Regions from separate parts of the Duganella sp. P38 genome, predicted to be linked through region 1. Evidence: predicted binding sites of a transcription regulator. Region 1 holds the regulator's gene; each other region holds the start of a gene.

Region 1 (4,207 bases):
ACAAGAACGGCCAGCCGGCCTACATCGTCTCCGGCGACAAGCTGACCCATCACCCGATCGGCGACGTCTCGGTGATCGACAAGCCGTTCGTGCACAGCCTGTCGTCCGAGCAGCCGCCGATGAATATCCACGCGCAGACCGCGTATGTGGACCAGAACAACACGCGCGTGCGGCTCGACGGCAATGTCGACGTGGTGCGGCCCGCCACCAGGCAGGCCCAGGAACTGCGCCTGAAGACCAGCACGCTGACCGTCTACCCGGACGAGGAACGCATGGAAACCACGGCCCCGGTACAGATGCTGGCAGGCACGTCGACCGCCAGCGGCACCGGCATGAAGGCCAACAACGCCAGCCGCCAGATCGAACTGGGCGGACGCGGAACCATTACGATGCCGCCGCGCGCGGCGCACTGAAGGAAGCAATGATGAAGATGAATAAACTGTTACTCTCGGCCGCGCTGGCGCTGGCGGCCTGCGTGGCGCAGGCGGAAAAGGCCGATTCCGGCAAGCCGACCCAGATCACCTTTGACCAGCTCGACGCCGATGACGTCAAGCAGATCAAGACCTTCACCGGCAACGTCGTGCTGACGCGCGGCACGCTGCTGATGAAGTCGCCGAAGGCGGTGGTCACCGAAGACCCGGAAGGCTACCAGTTCGTCGTGCTGCACAGCGGCCCCGGCGTGCAGGCCACGTTCCGCCAGAAGATGGACGGCCCGGGCGACCAGTGGGTCGAGGGCAAGGCCGACCGCATCGAGTACGACAACAAGACCGAGCTGGTGAAGCTGTTCGCCAAGGCCCAGATCAAAAAGCTCGAAGGCCCGAAGACCGCCAGCCAGGTCGACGGCGAATTCATTTCGTATGACAGCCGCAAGGAATTCTTCGCGGTCAAGAACACGCCGAGCGGCGAAACCCAGCCCGGCGGCGGCCGCAGCACGATGGTGATCCAGCCGTCGAGCAAGCAGGCCGCGCCGGCGCCGGCCGCCACCCAGCCTGCAGCGGGGAGATAAGATGGAGCCAAGCTGCGGCAGTACCCTGATCGTCAAAGGCCTGCAAAAAACCTACGGCAAGCGCCAGGTCGTGCATGACGTCTCGCTGCAAGTCGAATGCGGCGAAGTGGTCGGCCTGCTGGGGCCGAACGGCGCCGGCAAGACCACCTCGTTCTACATGATCGTCGGCCTGGTGCCGTCGGACGCCGGCAGCATCGACATCAGCGGCACCGACATTTCCGCGCTGCCGATCCACCGCCGCGCGACGATGGGCCTGTCCTATCTGCCGCAGGAGGCGTCGGTGTTCCGCAAGCTGACGGTGGAAGAAAATATCCGTGCCGTGCTGGAAATCCAGAAGGTGGACGGCAAGCCTTTATCCAAGGCGGAGATCGATGAACGGCTGAATACCCTGCTGGCCGATTTGCAAATCGAAAAGCTGCGCGAGAACCAGGCGCTGTCGCTGTCCGGCGGCGAGCGCCGCCGCGTCGAGATCGCGCGCGCGCTGGCCACCAATCCGCGCTTCGTGCTGCTCGACGAACCATTCGCCGGGGTCGACCCGATTGCCGTGATTGAGATCCAGCGCATCGTGCGCTTCCTCAAGGAGCGCAATATCGGCGTCCTCATTACCGATCACAATGTGCGCGAGACGCTGGGCATCTGCGACCGCGCCTACATCATCAACCAGGGCTCGGTGCTGGCATCGGGCCGGCCGGACGACATCATCGCCAACGAGTCGGTGCGGCGCGTCTACCTGGGTGAACATTTCCGTATGTAAGCCTTACATGAAACAGTCTCTGCAACTGCGCACGTCGCAGCACCTCGCGTTGACGCCCCAGCTGCAGCAGTCGATCCGGCTGCTGCAACTGTCGACGCTGGAGCTGCACCAGGAACTGGAACAGCTGCTGACCGATAACCCGCTGCTGGAGCGCCTCGACGATCCGCTCGACCACTCGCTGCGGCTGCTGGCCGACGGCGCCATCAGCCCGCAGGCGCCGGCGGCCGAGGCGCCGGCCGAGGGCCCGCCGCAGGGCGACGCCCCGGCCGCCGAGGCCGACGCCTACGACGGCCCGGCCGCCGACACCGAAAGCACCACGCCCGAGGCCGACATGGACTGGGGCGATTCCGGCCGCAGCAAGAACAGCGACGACGAGGACGCGCGCCCGCAACTGGAGGCGCACCACCGCACGCTGCGCGAACACCTGATGGAACAGATGCGCGTGACGGTGCTGGCAACGCGCGACCGCGCGCTGGTCGAACTGATCATCGACGGCCTCGACGAGAACGGCTATCTGGAGGAGTCGCTGGACGACATCCACGCGCGCCTGCCGGAAGAGCTGGAAGTGGAGGGCGCGGAATTGCAGACCGCGCTGAAGCTGCTGCAAAGCTTCGATCCGGCTGGCGTCGGTGCGCGCAGCGCCGCCGAATGCCTGGCGATCCAGATCCGGCGCTTGCCCGGCGTGCCGCTGGTGACGCGGCGCATGGCGCTGGCCATCGTGGAAAACCACCTGGCCTGGTTCGCCCAGCGCGACTTCAACAAGCTGAAAAAAGCGCTGCTGTGCGATGACGAGGACCTGCGCGAAGCCCAGGCCGTGATCCGCCAGTGCAATCCGCATCCGGGCGCGGCCTTCGCGTCGGACGTGTCCGATTACGTGGTGCCGGATGTGATCGTCAAGAAATCGCGCAACGGCTGGCAGGTCAGCCTGAACAACGACGTCATGCCGCGCCTGCGCGTCAACGCCATGTACGCCAACCTGCTCAAGCAGGGCAAGGGCGAGGGCGCGATGGGCGCGCAGTTGCAGGAGGCCAAGTGGCTGATCAAGAATATGCGCCAGCGCTTCGACACCATCCTGCGCGTGGCGCAAGCGATAGTAGAAAGACAAAAGAACTTTTTCTCGCACGGCGCCGTTGCCATGCGTCCCCTTGTGCTTCGCGAAATTGCTGATACACTGGTTTTACACGAGAGCACAATTTCTCGGGTAACAACTCAAAAATATATGCTGACCCCGCACGGCATGTTTGAGTTGAAATACTTCTTTGGTAGCCACGTCGCCACCGAAGCTGGCGGGGAAGCAAGTTCGACGGCGATACGTGCGTTGATAGTGCAATTGACAGGAGCTGAAGACCCGAAAAATCCTTTATCCGACAGTAAGATTGCGGACATGCTGGGAGAACAGGGCATGGTGATTGCGCGACGCACTGTGGCCAAATATCGCGAAGCTCTCAAAATCCCTCCAGTCAGCCTCCGCAAGTCTTTGTAGTTACCTGGTTCCTGCACGCCCGGCCGCAATGGGCAACGCACGAACCGTCAGAAGCGACTTATCTTTAGGAGTGTGTATGAATCTCACCATCAGTGGACATCATCTCGAAGTGACCGCAGCTATTCGCGAATACGTGCAGAATAAACTGGAACGCGTCACCCGCCACTTTGATCAAGTGATTGATATTGCCGTCATCCTGACCGTAGATAACCTTAAAGAGAAAGAGAAACGCCAGAAGGCTGAAATCAACCTGCGTCTGTCCGGTAAAACCGTCTACGTGGAGAGCCTGTCGCAAGACCTGTACGCCGCCATCGATACACTGATCGATAAGCTCGACCGCCAGGTCATGAAATACAAAGCCAAAGTCCAGGGCCACGCCCGCGATGCGATCAAGCACATCCCGGAAAGCTACGAACCCGCCGCCGCCGTCTGACTGACGCTGCCGGCACCTGACGAAAGGGCGTCTGCACGGCGCCCTTTTTTGCGCCAATCCTGATAAACGATTTCCTAATAACGTGCAAGCTGCGTTGGTGTAAACGCAACGTGTGGTAAATCCTTATAGAGTTCTGTTGGTGAAAATGTTTTAATGAATCAGGTAAAACGTTTTACCAATAACTATAAAGAGAGACTGCCCGATGAACAAGCTGACGATCCGGCCGCTGAGCGCGGCCATTGCCTTGCTGTGCCTGTCCAACGCCTGGGCGCAGCAGGCACCGGCGGCCGACGCCAACACCGTGGTGGTGTCCGGCATCCGCAAATCCTACGCCGACGCCGTCAACATGAAGCGCGACACGCTGGAAATCACCGACAGCATTTCCTCCGACGGCCTCGGCCGCTTTCCGGACCTCAACGTCGGCGAGGCCATCCAGCGCATCCCCGGCGTGCAGCTGAACCGCGAGGCCGGCTCGCGCAACGCCACCATCAACCTGCGCGGCCTGCCGGGCACGTTCGCGCTGACGACGAT
Region 2 (4,207 bases), 130 kb from region 1:
CGCCGATTCGATGGCGCCGGCCTGCCAGCCGGTCAGGTAGCTCAGGTGCTCGCCGGCCAGCAGCACGCGGCCCTCGCCCTCGAGCAGCGTCGGATAGGCGGCGGCGCGGGTCTTGCCGGTCCACTCGGCCCAGCCGCCCAGGTTGTACTGCACGCGGTGCCAGGCCACCGAGAACGCCGTCTCGAAGTTGTCCGCGTACTGCGGAAAGATCTTCTGCCCGGCCGCCACCGCGAACTGCGCGCGCTCGCGCGGCGACAGCGCGCTGATCTCGACCGCCTGCGCCTGGTACTGGTAATAGCCGAGCAGCACGCCCTTGCGCTGCTGGAAGCCGTAGGACGGCATGGAAATGGTGTTGATGCCTTTCAGGTCGGTCATATTGTGGCCGCCGTAGATATGGTCGTCCTCCTCCCAGAAGCGGCGCTTCATCTGCAGTCCGATCTTGCCGACCGGCGCATAGGCGACGGTGGCGATGGCCTGCTTGAACTTGTCGGAGAAATCGGTATCGATCTGGCGCAGCACCGACAGCGGAATGGTGCACAGGCAGAAATCCGCGCTGGCCGAATTCAGCTTGCCGCTGGCGGTGTCCTTCCACGTCACGGTCACGCGCTGGTCGTCGTGGCGCAGCGTCTGCACCTCGGCCTGGTAGCGGATATGGCGGCCGACGCGCTGCGCGAACGCTTTGGCGATGGCGTCCATGCCGCCGACCGGCTGGAACATGGTGGCCTGCATCGGGAAGTCCTGCACCGCGCTGTAGACCGCGCCCAGCTTCGACGCCAGCAGGTCGCTGAAGCCCAGCGGGTCGGACGGCGTGCCCGGATTGAGGCCGGCGCCCGGATTGACCGCCCAGCCGCGGCCGCTGCGGCCCTTGTACTGCAGGTCGCCGGCCGACAGCGCGCCCTCGTGCTGCAAATAGTCCAGCAGCAGGCGCTGGTCGACGGCGCTCAGTTGCTGGTCGAGCTGGTGGTTCTTGACCGACTTGGCCAGCAGCTCGGCCACGTGGCCGCGCATATCGGCCTTGACCTCCTTGATGCGCACGCGCTTGCCGGCCAGCGGCCCGGCGTTTTCCGAATAGGCCCAGGCGTGGTCGTTCTCGTTGATCATCACCTCCAGCGGCACGCCGAACGCGCGGGTGTAGTGCAGCGTCGACTGGTGATGCAGCGGAATGCGCCACGGCCCGTGGTTGATGTAGTGGCCGTCGTCGAAGGCGCAGGTCTGCCGCTCGCCGCCCAACTCGGTCAGGCTGAAGCCCTTGCGCGCGGTCTGGCAGCGGCCGCCGGCAAACGGGCGCGCCTCCAGCACCTGCACCTTGTAGCCGAGCTTGGCCAGCTCGTAGGCGGCGGTCAGGCCGGCCAGGCCGGCGCCGAGGATCAGCACCGTCCTGCCCTTGCCGCTGCCTTGCAGCGCCGGCGGCGCCGAGGCGGTCGAGGCGATGCCCATGCCCCAGGCGTTCATGGTCGTCAACAGCAACCCGGTGCCGCCGACGGCGGCCGCCCGGTACAGAAAATCCCTTCTCGACAATGCGCTAAACGATGTAAACGGTTTTACTGTTTTACTAGCCATCTGTTTCCTCACCAGTCTGCTGAAAGATCCGTGGGCGACTTGCGATCCCATAGTTCCTCTTTAGCAAACGGCGTGCCACAGCGTGGTCAAAAAATAAACCTGTTTCGCACCGGCCGCGCCGGGCCAGAAAACGAGCTAAACGATATAAAACAATGTCCGGACTTTATTTGCGCGGCCGTCGCGGGCCGCGCACCAATCAGAGGCGCTGCACCGTGCCGGCCAGCTGGCAGGCGTAGAACGCCATCGGCGTGGCCGGGTCCAGCAGGTAGACGGTGTCCATGCTGGCCGGATCGTAGGCCACCTTGACGCTCCAGCTGCCGCGCAGGCGCGCGCGCTCGTGCCAGCGTTCATGCACGGCGCGCTCGCAGGTGTAGACGCTGCCGTTGAGGGCGATGCCGTCGACCGTCACGCTGGCCTGGGTCACCGGCATCAGGCTGCAGCGGATCAGCTGTTCCGGATACACCTTCAAGCCGCCGCCGCGATGCTGCACGCCCCAGTCCCACAGGCGGCGCGGCGTGGCGCCGCCGGCGTGGGCCAGCGCCTGGCGGTTGTTGTAATACAGGATGCAATCGATCACCAGCCGCGTGAACTGGCCGATATCGAGCACGCCGTCGAGCCGGCTCGGCTCGCCCACGGACGCCGGCGGCAGCAGCCGGCAGCGCTTTTCCAGCACGGCGCGCCAGTCGCCGGGGCCGTCGTCGACCGCCAGGCAGCGCAGGTTGAAATTATTCAGCAGCGTCTCGCCGCTCCAGCCCAGCGTCAGCGCGGTGTTGACGAACAGCGTCTCGGGCAGATGGCGGCAGGGCCACTGCTCGGCCTCGATGCGGCGGCCGTGGCGGTCGGCGTAGGCCTGCTTGTCGGCGCCGCAATGGGCCAGCGCCAGCAGCGCGTGCGGCCACTGCGGCTCGCCCATGCCCACGTACAGGCCGCACACCATGCGGCTGAAAGTGTCCATCACCACGTAGACCAGCGGCCGGCCGACCACCTGGGCGCGGTCGGCGCGCGACACCAGCCGCAGCTCGGCGCGCACGGCGTCCAGGTAAAAGCCGGAGCCGGGGCGGCCGGGCGGCAGCAGGGCCGGCGCCGCCTGCTGCGCGTGCAGCGGCGCCGCAGTGAAGAACGGCGGCTGCGAGGCCGTGGAGAATGGCGGCGGCGCTGGCGAGGCCGTGGAAAACGGCGGCGGCGCCGGCGCGACGCGGGCCGCCGGCGCGACATGGCCCGGCGACGCGGCATGGCCCGGCGACGTGGACGACGGCCGGCGCGCCACCTCCGGCGGGCGGTCGTCGTCGTGATCGAGCCAGTAATTGAACTGGCCGAAGCTCGGCACCGCCACCGCGCCGCCGGCCGCCACCGTCACGCGGCCGGCGGCGTCGATGCTGCGGGCGACAAAAAAATCGTCCAGCATCTGCTGGTAGGCGCCCAGCCGCGAAAACTTCCCATGCGCGGCCGCGTAGTTGCCGATGGCGACGCGGAACACACGGCGGATCTCCTCGTCCGCATTGACGCCGCCGTCCGCGTCGCCGTTCTTGCGCGGACGGCCGCGCTTGACGCCGGCCGAAGCCTGGCGCACCTTGCCGCGCCCGCCGGAATTGGCGTAGTCCGGCAGCAGCGCGTTGGGCGTCTGCCCGCGCTGCCAGTAGCGGCGCAGGTAGCGGTAAATGGTGGGGTGCGACACGCCGTGCCGGGCGGTGGCCTCGGCCACCATCTGGCCGCGCTGGCGCGCCTCGTAGATGGCCGGCTCCTGCGCCACCAGCGCCTCGATCACCGCCCACGCGCGGGCGCGCAGTTGCAGGTGCTTGGCCGGCAGCAGCGCCTGGCTGACCACCATCAGATAGGGATCGGCCGGCAGCACGCGGGCGCGGCCGGTCTGGAGGTCGGCGTGCAGCGCCGACAGCTGGAGCATCTCGACCTCCGCCGACAGCGCCGCCACGTCGAACACATAGGCGTAGCGCTGCTCGGGCGAGATCCAGAGGATGCGGACGGTGCGCGGCGACGGTTGCGTGTAGTGCAGCAGGTCGTTGCGCAGCAGCATCAGCGCTCCCGGCCCGGCAAGACGCGGGTGTTGAACGGTCGGCGGTCGACGTGGATCGAATGCAGCAATTGCGGCTTGATCAGATCGACAAAAGCCCCCCACAGTGTGCGCAATACGGTCATGGCATGCTCCCTCGCTAAACGATGATGCTGTCACATATGCAATAAGCGGGCCAGCCCGCCGCGCCCAGCGAAACGGGGCTGGCTGGCAGGTCGCAAGCCTTGTTTTGGTGCAGCGCAGCACCGGCGTGGGGAAACAAAACGGGGCCTTGCGGCCCCGTGGTGATCAAGCGACGATCAATACTTCTTCTTCGGCTTGGCGCCGGGCGCCGGCTTCTTCGGCGGCGTGTGCTTGGCCGACTCCGGCGGCATGCGGTCGATCTGGCTGATCTTCAGCTGGGCGCCGCCGACCCACACCTTGCCCAGGCTGCGGAACATGTCTTCCGGCATGCCGTCCGGCAGTTCCAGCATCGAATGGTCATCGAAAATCTCGATACGGCCGATGTACTTGGCTTCCAGCCCGGTCTCGTTGGCGATGGCGCCGACGATGTTGGCCGGGGTGATCTCGTTGGCGCGGCCGACCTCGACGCGGAAGGCGCTCATCGGCACCGCCAGC
Region 3 (4,207 bases), 770 kb from region 1:
TTCCAGAATGGCGCGGCGGTCGGCGTCGCGCGCCTTTTGCTCGGCGCTGTCGACGCGCGGAAACGCGCCCGGCGTGGCCGGCGGCTGCGCGCCGCGCGGCGATGGCGCGCCGCGCCGCGCCGGCGCCGCGATCGTCGCGCCCGGCAGGTCCATCAGCTCGCAATGGGGGCCGCGCTTGATATCGGTCAGCTCCTTGCTGCCGCCGGGCGTCACGCACTTGTAAATCTGCCCGTGCGCCGCCGTGGCCAAGGCCAGCAGCGCCAGCAGCGCACTCAGTTTCAAACTCATGGTCATTCGTAAATCCGTGATGGAAAACATGCCACCCGAATATACAGCATCCAAATAAAAACGCGGGGAAAGCGCCGCTTGCCCCGCGTTCAGTACCGCATCGTCCGCGCCGCGGCGCGGCGCGATTACAGCGAGTAGTACATGTCGAACTCAGCAGGGTGAGTGGTCATGCGCATGCGCTGCACGTCCTGCATTTTCAGTTCGATGTAAGCGTCGATCATCGAGTCGGTGAACACGCCGCCACGGGTCAGGAACTCGCGGTCCTTGTTCAGGTTGTCCAGCGCTTCTTCCAGCGAGGCGCACACGGTCGGGATCAGCGCATCTTCTTCCGGCGGCAGGTGGTACAGGTCTTTCGACGCTGCCTCGCCCGGGTGGATCTTGTTCTGGATACCGTCCAGGCCAGCCATCAGCAGTGCGGCGAAGCACAGGTAGACGTTGGCCAGCGGGTCCGGGAAGCGGGTTTCGATACGGCGGCCTTTTGGATTGGCCACGTGCGGAATGCGGATCGACGCCGAACGGTTTTTCGCCGAGTACGCCAGTTTCACCGGCGCCTCAAAGCCTGGCACCAGGCGCTTGTACGAGTTGGTGCCTGGGTTGGTGATGGCGTTCAGGGCCTTGGCGTGCTTGATGATGCCGCCGATGTAGAACAGCGCGTCTTCCGACAGGCCGGCATAGCCGTCGCCGGCGAACAGGTTTTTGCCGTCTTTCCAGATCGACTGGTGCACGTGCATGCCCGAACCGTTGTCGCCAACGATAGGTTTCGGCATGAAGGTGGCGGTTTTGCCATAGCTGTGGGCAACGTTCCACACCACGTATTTCAGGTTCTGGGTCCAGTCGGCGCGCTCGACCAGGGTCGAGAACTTGGTGCCGATTTCATTCTGGCCGGCGCCGGCCACTTCGTGGTGGTGCACTTCAACCGGGATGCCCAGCGATTCGAGGATCAGGCACATTTCCGAACGCATGTCCTGGAAGCTGTCCACTGGCGGTACCGGGAAGTAGCCGCCCTTGACGGTAGGACGGTGGCCGCTGTTGCCGCCTTCGATTTCCTTGTCGGTCGACCACGACGCTTCATCGGAGTCCACTTTGACGAAGCAGCCGGACATGTCGATCTTCCAGCGCACGCTGTCGAAGATGAAGAATTCCGGTTCCGGGCCGAAGTAGGCGGTGTCGCCGATGCCCGACGATTTCAGATACGCCTCGGCGCGCTTGGCGATCGAGCGCGGATCGCGGTCATAGCCCTTGCCGTCGGCAGGCTCGATGACGTCGCACTGCATGAACAGCGTGGTCTCTTCCATGAACGGGTCGATGCGCGCGGTGTTAGGGTCCGGCAGCAGAATCATGTCGGAGGCTTCAATACCTTTCCAGCCGGCGATCGAGGAACCGTCGAACGCGTGACCCGATTCGAACTTGTCGATGTCGAAAGCCGACACAGGCACGGTGACGTGCTGTTCTTTACCACGGGTGTCAGCGAAACGGAAATCAACGAACTTGACTTCGTTTTCCTGGACCATTTTCAAAACATCTGCGGCCGTAATTGCCATGCGTATCTCCTAAAGGAATATGTGGAACTCGTGAGACATAATAAGCAGTATCTGTGCCAGCCCGAAACGCATTTACAGCTGAGTTAATACGCACCGCATTGGTGCGACTCCTGCATTTTGCACCTTATGGGTGCATTTTAGGATTTTTTCTGAAAAGCGCATGGTTTTGGTGCATCGCTGTCGCGGGCGCACACAGGCCGCCTATAATAAACTCAAACTTATTACCGGAACACCTTATGAGCAAAATAGATGAGATTCTCGCCCTTGCCCGTAGCCGCAGCAAGGACTGGCCCTACGCGGGCGCGGTAACGCCGCAGGAAGCCTACGAACTGGTCAGCGCGGAAAACGCCATCAAGCTGGTCGACGTGCGCACCAATGCCGAGCGTGACTGGGTGGGCCGGGTGGCCATTCCGGAGGCCCAGCATGGTGCGGTGCAATGGAACACCTATCCGGGCGGCAACGCCAACCACGAATTCATCGAGCAATTGAATAGCGTGGCGCGCAAGGATCAGGTGATTTTATTCCTGTGCCGTTCCGGCGTGCGCTCGCGTGGTGCAGCCAAGCTGGCGACCGAGCACGGCTACCAACACTGCTACGACATCCTCGAAGGGTTCGAGGGCGACAAGGACGAGCATGGCCACCGCAAAAACGTCAGCGGCTGGTGCCACGCCGGCCTGCCCTGGATCGGCGCCTGATCCCGGCCGTTTAGACCGGCACAGCGTCCGGCGCGGTGGGCGAGGCTTCGCCCATCAGGAACCGGATGCGCTTGCGCACGAACTGGATGTGGCTGCGCAAGCCGTATAAGCCGTCGGCGAACGACAGCGGTATCGAGACCTGGTTGACCAGCTCCTCGATCTCGTCCAGCCGCTGCAGCTGTTCCTCATAGACCTGCATGCGCGTGGCCGCCGGCGCATCCTCCACTCTCTGCTCGACCGCACGCAGTTGGCCGTACCATTTGTACACGCGCGAACGGATGCGCCACACATACAGCGGCGGCACCACCTTCGACAGCGGCAGGATCAGCGCCCCGAGCGCCACCACCAGCACCCACATGCGATCGAAGAAGTTGGCCAGCCAGAAGGTCATGTAGCGTTGCAGGAACGGCGGGCCGCTCTTGTAGAACTTGGCCGCTTCCGCGTCGACCGGGATCTCGGTGTACTTGGCCGACGGGAACTGCCCCTGCTGCTGGAACCAGCCGGCGCCGCCATGGATGCCGGACGCCGCCTGCACGAACAAGTCGACCAGCGCCGGATGCAGGTCGTCGCGGCCGACCAGCGTGGCGGTCGGCGCGATCAGGTGGTAGTCGGCGGCCGGGATGTTGCGGCCAAGATCGACAATGCCTTGCGGCAGCTGCACATGCGTCAGGAACGGCAGCTTGCGCGCGTAGGCTTCGGCCTGGTTGAAATCGAACAGCCGGATGCCCGGCGTTTGCAGCAGCATCTGGATCAGCGGCGCTTCCGGCGCCGAGGTGAATACCAGGCCGTCGATGCGTCCTTCCAGCAATTCCACCGTGGCCGGCGTATTCGCCAGCGAAAAGCGCTCTACTTCGCCCTTTTCCACGCCGTTCAGTTCCAGGATCTGGCGGAACAGGCGCGGCGCGCCGGCGCCCTTGGGGCCGAAGTTGATTTTCTTGCCGCGCAGGTCGGTCAGCCTGGTGACCGGCGGCTTGCCCTTTTCCTCGCGCAGGAACAGCCACAGCGGCTCGACGAACAGGCTGCCCAGCGACGACAGGCCTTCGCGCTCGGCAGCTTCCTCGTTGGTGGAGCCGCTTTGCACGAAGGCGATGTCGACCTTGCCTTCCTTCAGGTTGCGCAGGTTTTCGCCAGAGCCGGCCGATGGCACCAGCGTGACCTTGACGCCATGCCTGGCCAGCGCGGCGGCGTATTTCTTGCCGAAGTCTTCGTAGGCGGAGTTTTCCTGGCCGGTGCCGAGGCGCACCGTGCGCGGCGGCGCCGGGTCCACCAGCCAGTAGGCCAGCAGGCAGACGCCGACAATCGTCAGCACGGTCGGCGCGGCCGCGACTAGCAGGTCTTTCACCGAGAACTGGGTGAACTTGAGAATCTTGGTCATATGGTGGCGCATAGGTTTCATGGGCTGATACATTGCCAATAATTATGAAACTATGCAAGGGGCGCGCGCTGCCGCGAAGCCGCCGCCCGCGCCAAGCCCCCGTCACTCCCGCGCAGGCGGGAGTCCATGGAAAGCATGCGCCGCATGGATTCCCGCGTTCGCGGGAATGACGGGTCAGCCGCCGCAGGCCGCCAGCGGCCTGGCGGCAACCGGCGCCGTACCGCCGGTACGCAGCGCCACCACCGGCGGCGTCGCGCCCGGCTTCGGCGCGGCGTTCGGTTCGATCAGCGGCATCAGGTGCGGCGCCA
Region 4 (4,207 bases), 1.3 Mb from region 1:
GTGGGCATGGCCCACATCCTGTCCAACGTGCTGGGCGGCCGCGAGATGATGGCCTTCTGGTACCACTTCGCGATCCTGTTCGAGGCGCTGTTCATCCTGACGGCGGTGGACGCCGGCACCCGCGCCGGCCGCTTCATGCTGCAAGACCTGCTGGGCGCGTTTGCACCATCGATGAAAAAACCGACAACACCTTCGCCAACCTGACCGCAACCGGCCTGTGCGTGGCGGCCTGGGGCTACTTCCTGTACCAGGGCGTGGTCGACCCGCTGGGCGGCATCAACACGCTGTGGCCGCTGTTCGGCATCGCCAACCAGATGCTGGCGGCGATTGCGCTGATCCTCGGCACCTGCGTGCTGTTCAAGATGAAGCGCGGCCAGTACGCCTGGGTCACCATCGTGCCGACCATCTGGCTGCTGCTGTGCACGCTGACGGCCGGCTGGCAGAAAATCTTCGACACCAATCCGAAGATCGGCTTCCTGGCGCACGCCGCCAAGTACCAGGCGGCGCTGGACGAAGGCAAGATCCTGGCGCCGGCCAAATCGGTGGCGCAGATGCAGCAGGTGATCTTCAACGACTACCTGGACGCCTCGCTGGCCGGCTTCTTCGTGCTGGTCGTGCTGAGCGTGCTGATCTTCGGCGCCCGCACCATCATGACGGCGCGCGCCAACAGCAAGCCGACCGCCAACGAAAGCCCGGTCATGCTGGCGACCGCCAAGGTGCAGTGATGCTGGGCGATATCGCCAAGGCCGGCCGCTATCTCGGGCAAAGCGTGCGCCTGATGATGGGCCTGCCTGACTACGACACCTATGTGACGCACCGGGAAACCACGCATCCCGGCGAGCCGTACATGACGTACGAGGAATTCTTCCGCGAACGACAGGAGGCGCGCTACGGCGGCGCAGGCAAGCGCGGCGGTTGTTGCTAATCAGGACCGGCTCCCAGTGAGCCGGTTTTTTTGCCTGGCGCGGAACTTGGAGCATGCCGATACATCTAACTCGGCATGACTTTTGAACACCCGATCTATCGCGCTCAGCGCGGCCCTGCCTGGCCCGGCCCTGCCCCCGTGCGCACGCCAGCGCCGACGCAGCCACGCGGACCACGCGGAACACGAGAACCAGGCCGGCCAAGCCGGCCGCACCGGCTGTCGCCCGTCCGCCGCGCAGCGGCCGCCGGAGGCCACTGATATGCGCGCCATCAAACCCGGCCAGATCGCCGTGTTCCTGTGCCTGCTGGCGCTGATCGTTCTGCTGGCAGTCGGCACCACCGCGCTGCTGTTCGGCGCGCTGCCGCTGGGCGACTTTCGCGGCGTCATATTGCTGCTGCTCGGCGTACTGCTGGTCTACCTGTACGCCTTCCTGGTCTACCGCCTGTTCCTGCTGGTGCTGCCGCTGCATGAAGGGGACGTCGCCGAACACTCGCGCCACGAGCTGAGCGCCAACGTCAACATCCTGTTCTACCTGCTGCTGTTCAACTCGCTGATCCGCACGCACTTCATCCCGGTGCCGCTGCAAAGGCTGGTCTACCTCGCGCTGGGCGCCCGGCTCGGCGCCAACACCTACAGCGCCGGCGCCCTGCTCGACCCGCCGCTGACGCGCATCGGCAGCAACACCATCATCGGCCACGACGCCGTGATCTTCGCCCACGTGATCGAAGGCGCGCGGCTGGAACTGAAGGCGGTCACCATCGGCAATACCGTCACCATCGGCGCCAAGGCGGTGGTGATGGCCGGCGTCTGCATCGGCGACAACGCCATCGTCTCCACCGGCGCCGTGGTCACCAAGGACACCCGGATCGGCGCCGGCGAAATCTGGGGCGGCATCCCGGCGCGCCGCATCAAGGCCGCGCCCGCCCAACCATGACGGAATTTCTTACATCGCCCGCCGGCGCGCCGCACGCGCTGCGCGCAAGTGATTGATTCCATGCGTTTCACCAGCACTGGCAAGGCTTTTGCTCTTAGCTCCGCACGGCCCCGATTCCCGTGGCCCTTTTCAAGGAGCACACATGAAAACCTACCAACCCGCGCTGGCTGTCGCCCTGCTGGCAGCCGCGTTGGCGGCGCCGCTGACCGCCAGCGCTGCGCCCACCCTTGGCTTCGACCCCACCGGCACCGGCTCCTACACCACCTATGCCGACCTGTGGACCAACGTCACCGATACCGGCCTCGCCACCGGCTTCGTTCCCGGCCGCATCGTCGGCCCCGGCGCCAGCGCCCCCTACCTGACCGAGCTGCGCTCGCAAATGGTGGTCGGCACTATGTCGAACAGCAATATCCCCGCCATCGTCACCCCGGCCGGGCTGAACACCAGCTACGAAATCAGCAAAGTGGTGCGCTTCCAGGAACTGGTGACGGCGCAAACCGCCACCACGGTCAACTTCGGCCTGCCGCCATCCCAATCGGCGGCGATGGACGTCGATCCGCTGCGCGCCGGCGTCCAGAACCTGGCCATCTACCTCGATGACATCACCGACGGCAGCCGCGCCATTCCCGGCAACGGCGCCGATACCGTGCGCTGCTACGGCGCCGGCACCACCTCGACCGGCTGCGGCGCCGGCGGCGATGGCGACGGCATCCTGATTCTCTCCGGCCACCTGGTATTCAACGAGGCCAGCTTCAGCGCCTCCGGCGCGGTCGGCACCGGCTCGTTCGACTCGCGCTTCATGATCGACTATGTCGACCCCAACTACCTCGACGTGGTGGTCGGCTCCATCTTCGTCGACAAATTCACCGGCACCACCAATGTGCCGTCGTTCTTCACGCCGACCATGATGTGGGACGGTTCCACGCCCACCACCGTGCCATTCCTGAAAGTGGATTCCTCGCAGAGCTTCGCCACGATTCCCGAGCCTGCAACGCTGGCACTGATAGGACTGGGGTTTGCGGGCCTCGCGCTGGGCACGCGCCGCAAAGTGCAGTCCTGACCGCAGCAGCGGTCCTTGACAGCGGACCGGCGGATCAACGCCCGGTCCGCTTTTTTAGCGCCACAGGATTTGCGCCAGCACACCGGACAAACGCGCGCCGGCGTCGTAGCGCTGGAACTGCTGCGCCACACGTTGCGCGGCGTCGTGCGCCGCCGGCGCTTCGAGCAGGCGCAGCGTGGCCGTGCTCACCTGCCGCGCCGTCAGGCGGTCCGAGCGCAGCAAGGCGCCGGCGCCGGTGCGCAACACGCCATCCATGTTCAGGTACTGGTCCAGGTTGCCGGCGATGCCCAGCACCGGCACGCCGGCCGCCAGCGCCTGCTGGCTGGTGGGGCTGCCGCCGTTGCAGATCACCAGCCGGGCGCGCTGCGCGGCCAGCTCGCCCGGCAAATAATTGGCCACATGCGCGTTGTCCGGCAACAAGCCCGGATCGCTATTGCCGGCGGTGGCGGCGATCACTGTCAGCGGCAGCGGCGCCAGCGCCTGCAACACCTTCGGCAGCAAGGCGCCCTGCCCCGAACTGCCCAGCGTGACGTAGACAATGTCGCGCCCGCGCGGCAGCGCATCCCACCACGACGGCAGCCCGGTCGGTGGCGACCACATCACCGGCCCGAGATAGGAGTGCGTGACCGGCAAATCATGGGCGGGAAACATTTCCGGGGTGTCGGCATACAAGATGTAATCGGCATCGGTGTAGATGCGGCGCAAGTCGTGGCCCAGCGACGGCAGCTGATAGGCGCGGCGCACCCGGTTCAGCGGCATGCTGTGCAACGCGAACGCCGCCGGGCGCACCAGGTTGAACAAGGTATCGGCCAGCGGTATCGGCAACAGCCGCGACAAGGCGATGGCCGGCACCCGGTAGCGCTGCGCCACGTACGGACTCCAATAGGCATTGATCACGCCCACATACGGCACCTGCGCCAGCCGCGCGCTGACCGACAGCGACAGCCGGAAGTCGCCGACCACCACATCCGGCCGCACCGCCTGCAACAGGCGCAGGTCGTCCAGCACATATTGCGCCAGCGTGGCGGCGTCATACACGGGCTTGCCCCTGGCCAAGGCCGCCAGGAATTGCGCGCTGGCGATGCTGTTCAGCGTCCAGTGGTGGACATTGCTGCCCTTGAAGAAGACTTCGTAGCCGGGCGCACAGGCAAGATGCACGTCGTAGCGCTGCCGGTCCAGCATTTGCGCCAGCGCCAGCGGACGGCCGACATGCGCCAGTGTTACGGCCTCGGCCACGAACAAGATTTTTTTGCGATCCATGTCCACAGCTTGCGGCGCTGAACCGCGC

The links. The regulator sigma-54, encoded in region 1, starts transcription at its own class of promoters, with help from an activator protein. The targets are predictions, from matches to a motif close to TGGCANGNAANCTGCTTT.
Region 2: a site for sigma-54 is predicted at 1,621-1,638, ahead of ACRQ5J_RS04490 (flavin monoamine oxidase family protein). Genes of this name have one in related genera too.
Region 3: a site for sigma-54 is predicted at 1,871-1,888, ahead of glnA (type I glutamate--ammonia ligase). Genes of this name have one in related genera too.
Region 4: a site for sigma-54 is predicted at 1,937-1,954, ahead of ACRQ5J_RS09975 (PEP-CTERM sorting domain-containing protein). Genes of this name have one in related genera too.

What each region holds. Positions count from the first base shown of each region.
Region 1 is NZ_CP193936.1:852,634-856,840, forward strand. Features, by position in the region: gene lptC (LPS export ABC transporter periplasmic protein LptC) at 1-413, shown strand, start outside; gene lptA (lipopolysaccharide transport periplasmic protein LptA) at 425-1,006, shown strand; gene lptB (LPS export ABC transporter ATP-binding protein) at 1,008-1,760, shown strand; gene ACRQ5J_RS03910 (RNA polymerase factor sigma-54) at 1,768-3,243, shown strand; gene hpf (ribosome hibernation-promoting factor, HPF/YfiA family) at 3,320-3,676, shown strand; gene ACRQ5J_RS03920 (TonB-dependent receptor) at 3,879-4,207, shown strand, end outside.
Region 2 is NZ_CP193936.1:985,359-989,565, reverse strand. Features, by position in the region: gene ACRQ5J_RS04490 (flavin monoamine oxidase family protein) at 1-1,560, opposite strand, end outside; gene ACRQ5J_RS04485 (Mu transposase C-terminal domain-containing protein) at 1,757-3,592, opposite strand; gene ACRQ5J_RS04480 (hypothetical protein) at 3,592-3,714, opposite strand; partial or broken gene ACRQ5J_RS04475 (DEAD/DEAH box helicase) at 3,889-4,207, opposite strand, start outside.
Region 3 is NZ_CP193936.1:1,619,710-1,623,916, reverse strand. Features, by position in the region: gene ACRQ5J_RS07415 (DUF4124 domain-containing protein) at 1-294, opposite strand, end outside; gene glnA (type I glutamate--ammonia ligase) at 414-1,829, opposite strand; gene ACRQ5J_RS07405 (rhodanese-like domain-containing protein) at 2,066-2,524, shown strand; gene ACRQ5J_RS07400 (TAXI family TRAP transporter solute-binding subunit) at 2,535-3,899, opposite strand; gene ACRQ5J_RS07395 (transglycosylase domain-containing protein) at 4,074-4,207, opposite strand, start outside.
Region 4 is NZ_CP193936.1:2,173,635-2,177,841, reverse strand. Features, by position in the region: partial or broken gene ACRQ5J_RS09990 (carbon starvation CstA family protein) at 1-725, shown strand, start outside; gene ACRQ5J_RS09985 (YbdD/YjiX family protein) at 725-925, shown strand; gene ACRQ5J_RS09980 (acyltransferase) at 1,185-1,859, shown strand; gene ACRQ5J_RS09975 (PEP-CTERM sorting domain-containing protein) at 2,002-2,919, shown strand; gene ACRQ5J_RS09970 (glycosyltransferase) at 2,974-4,179, opposite strand.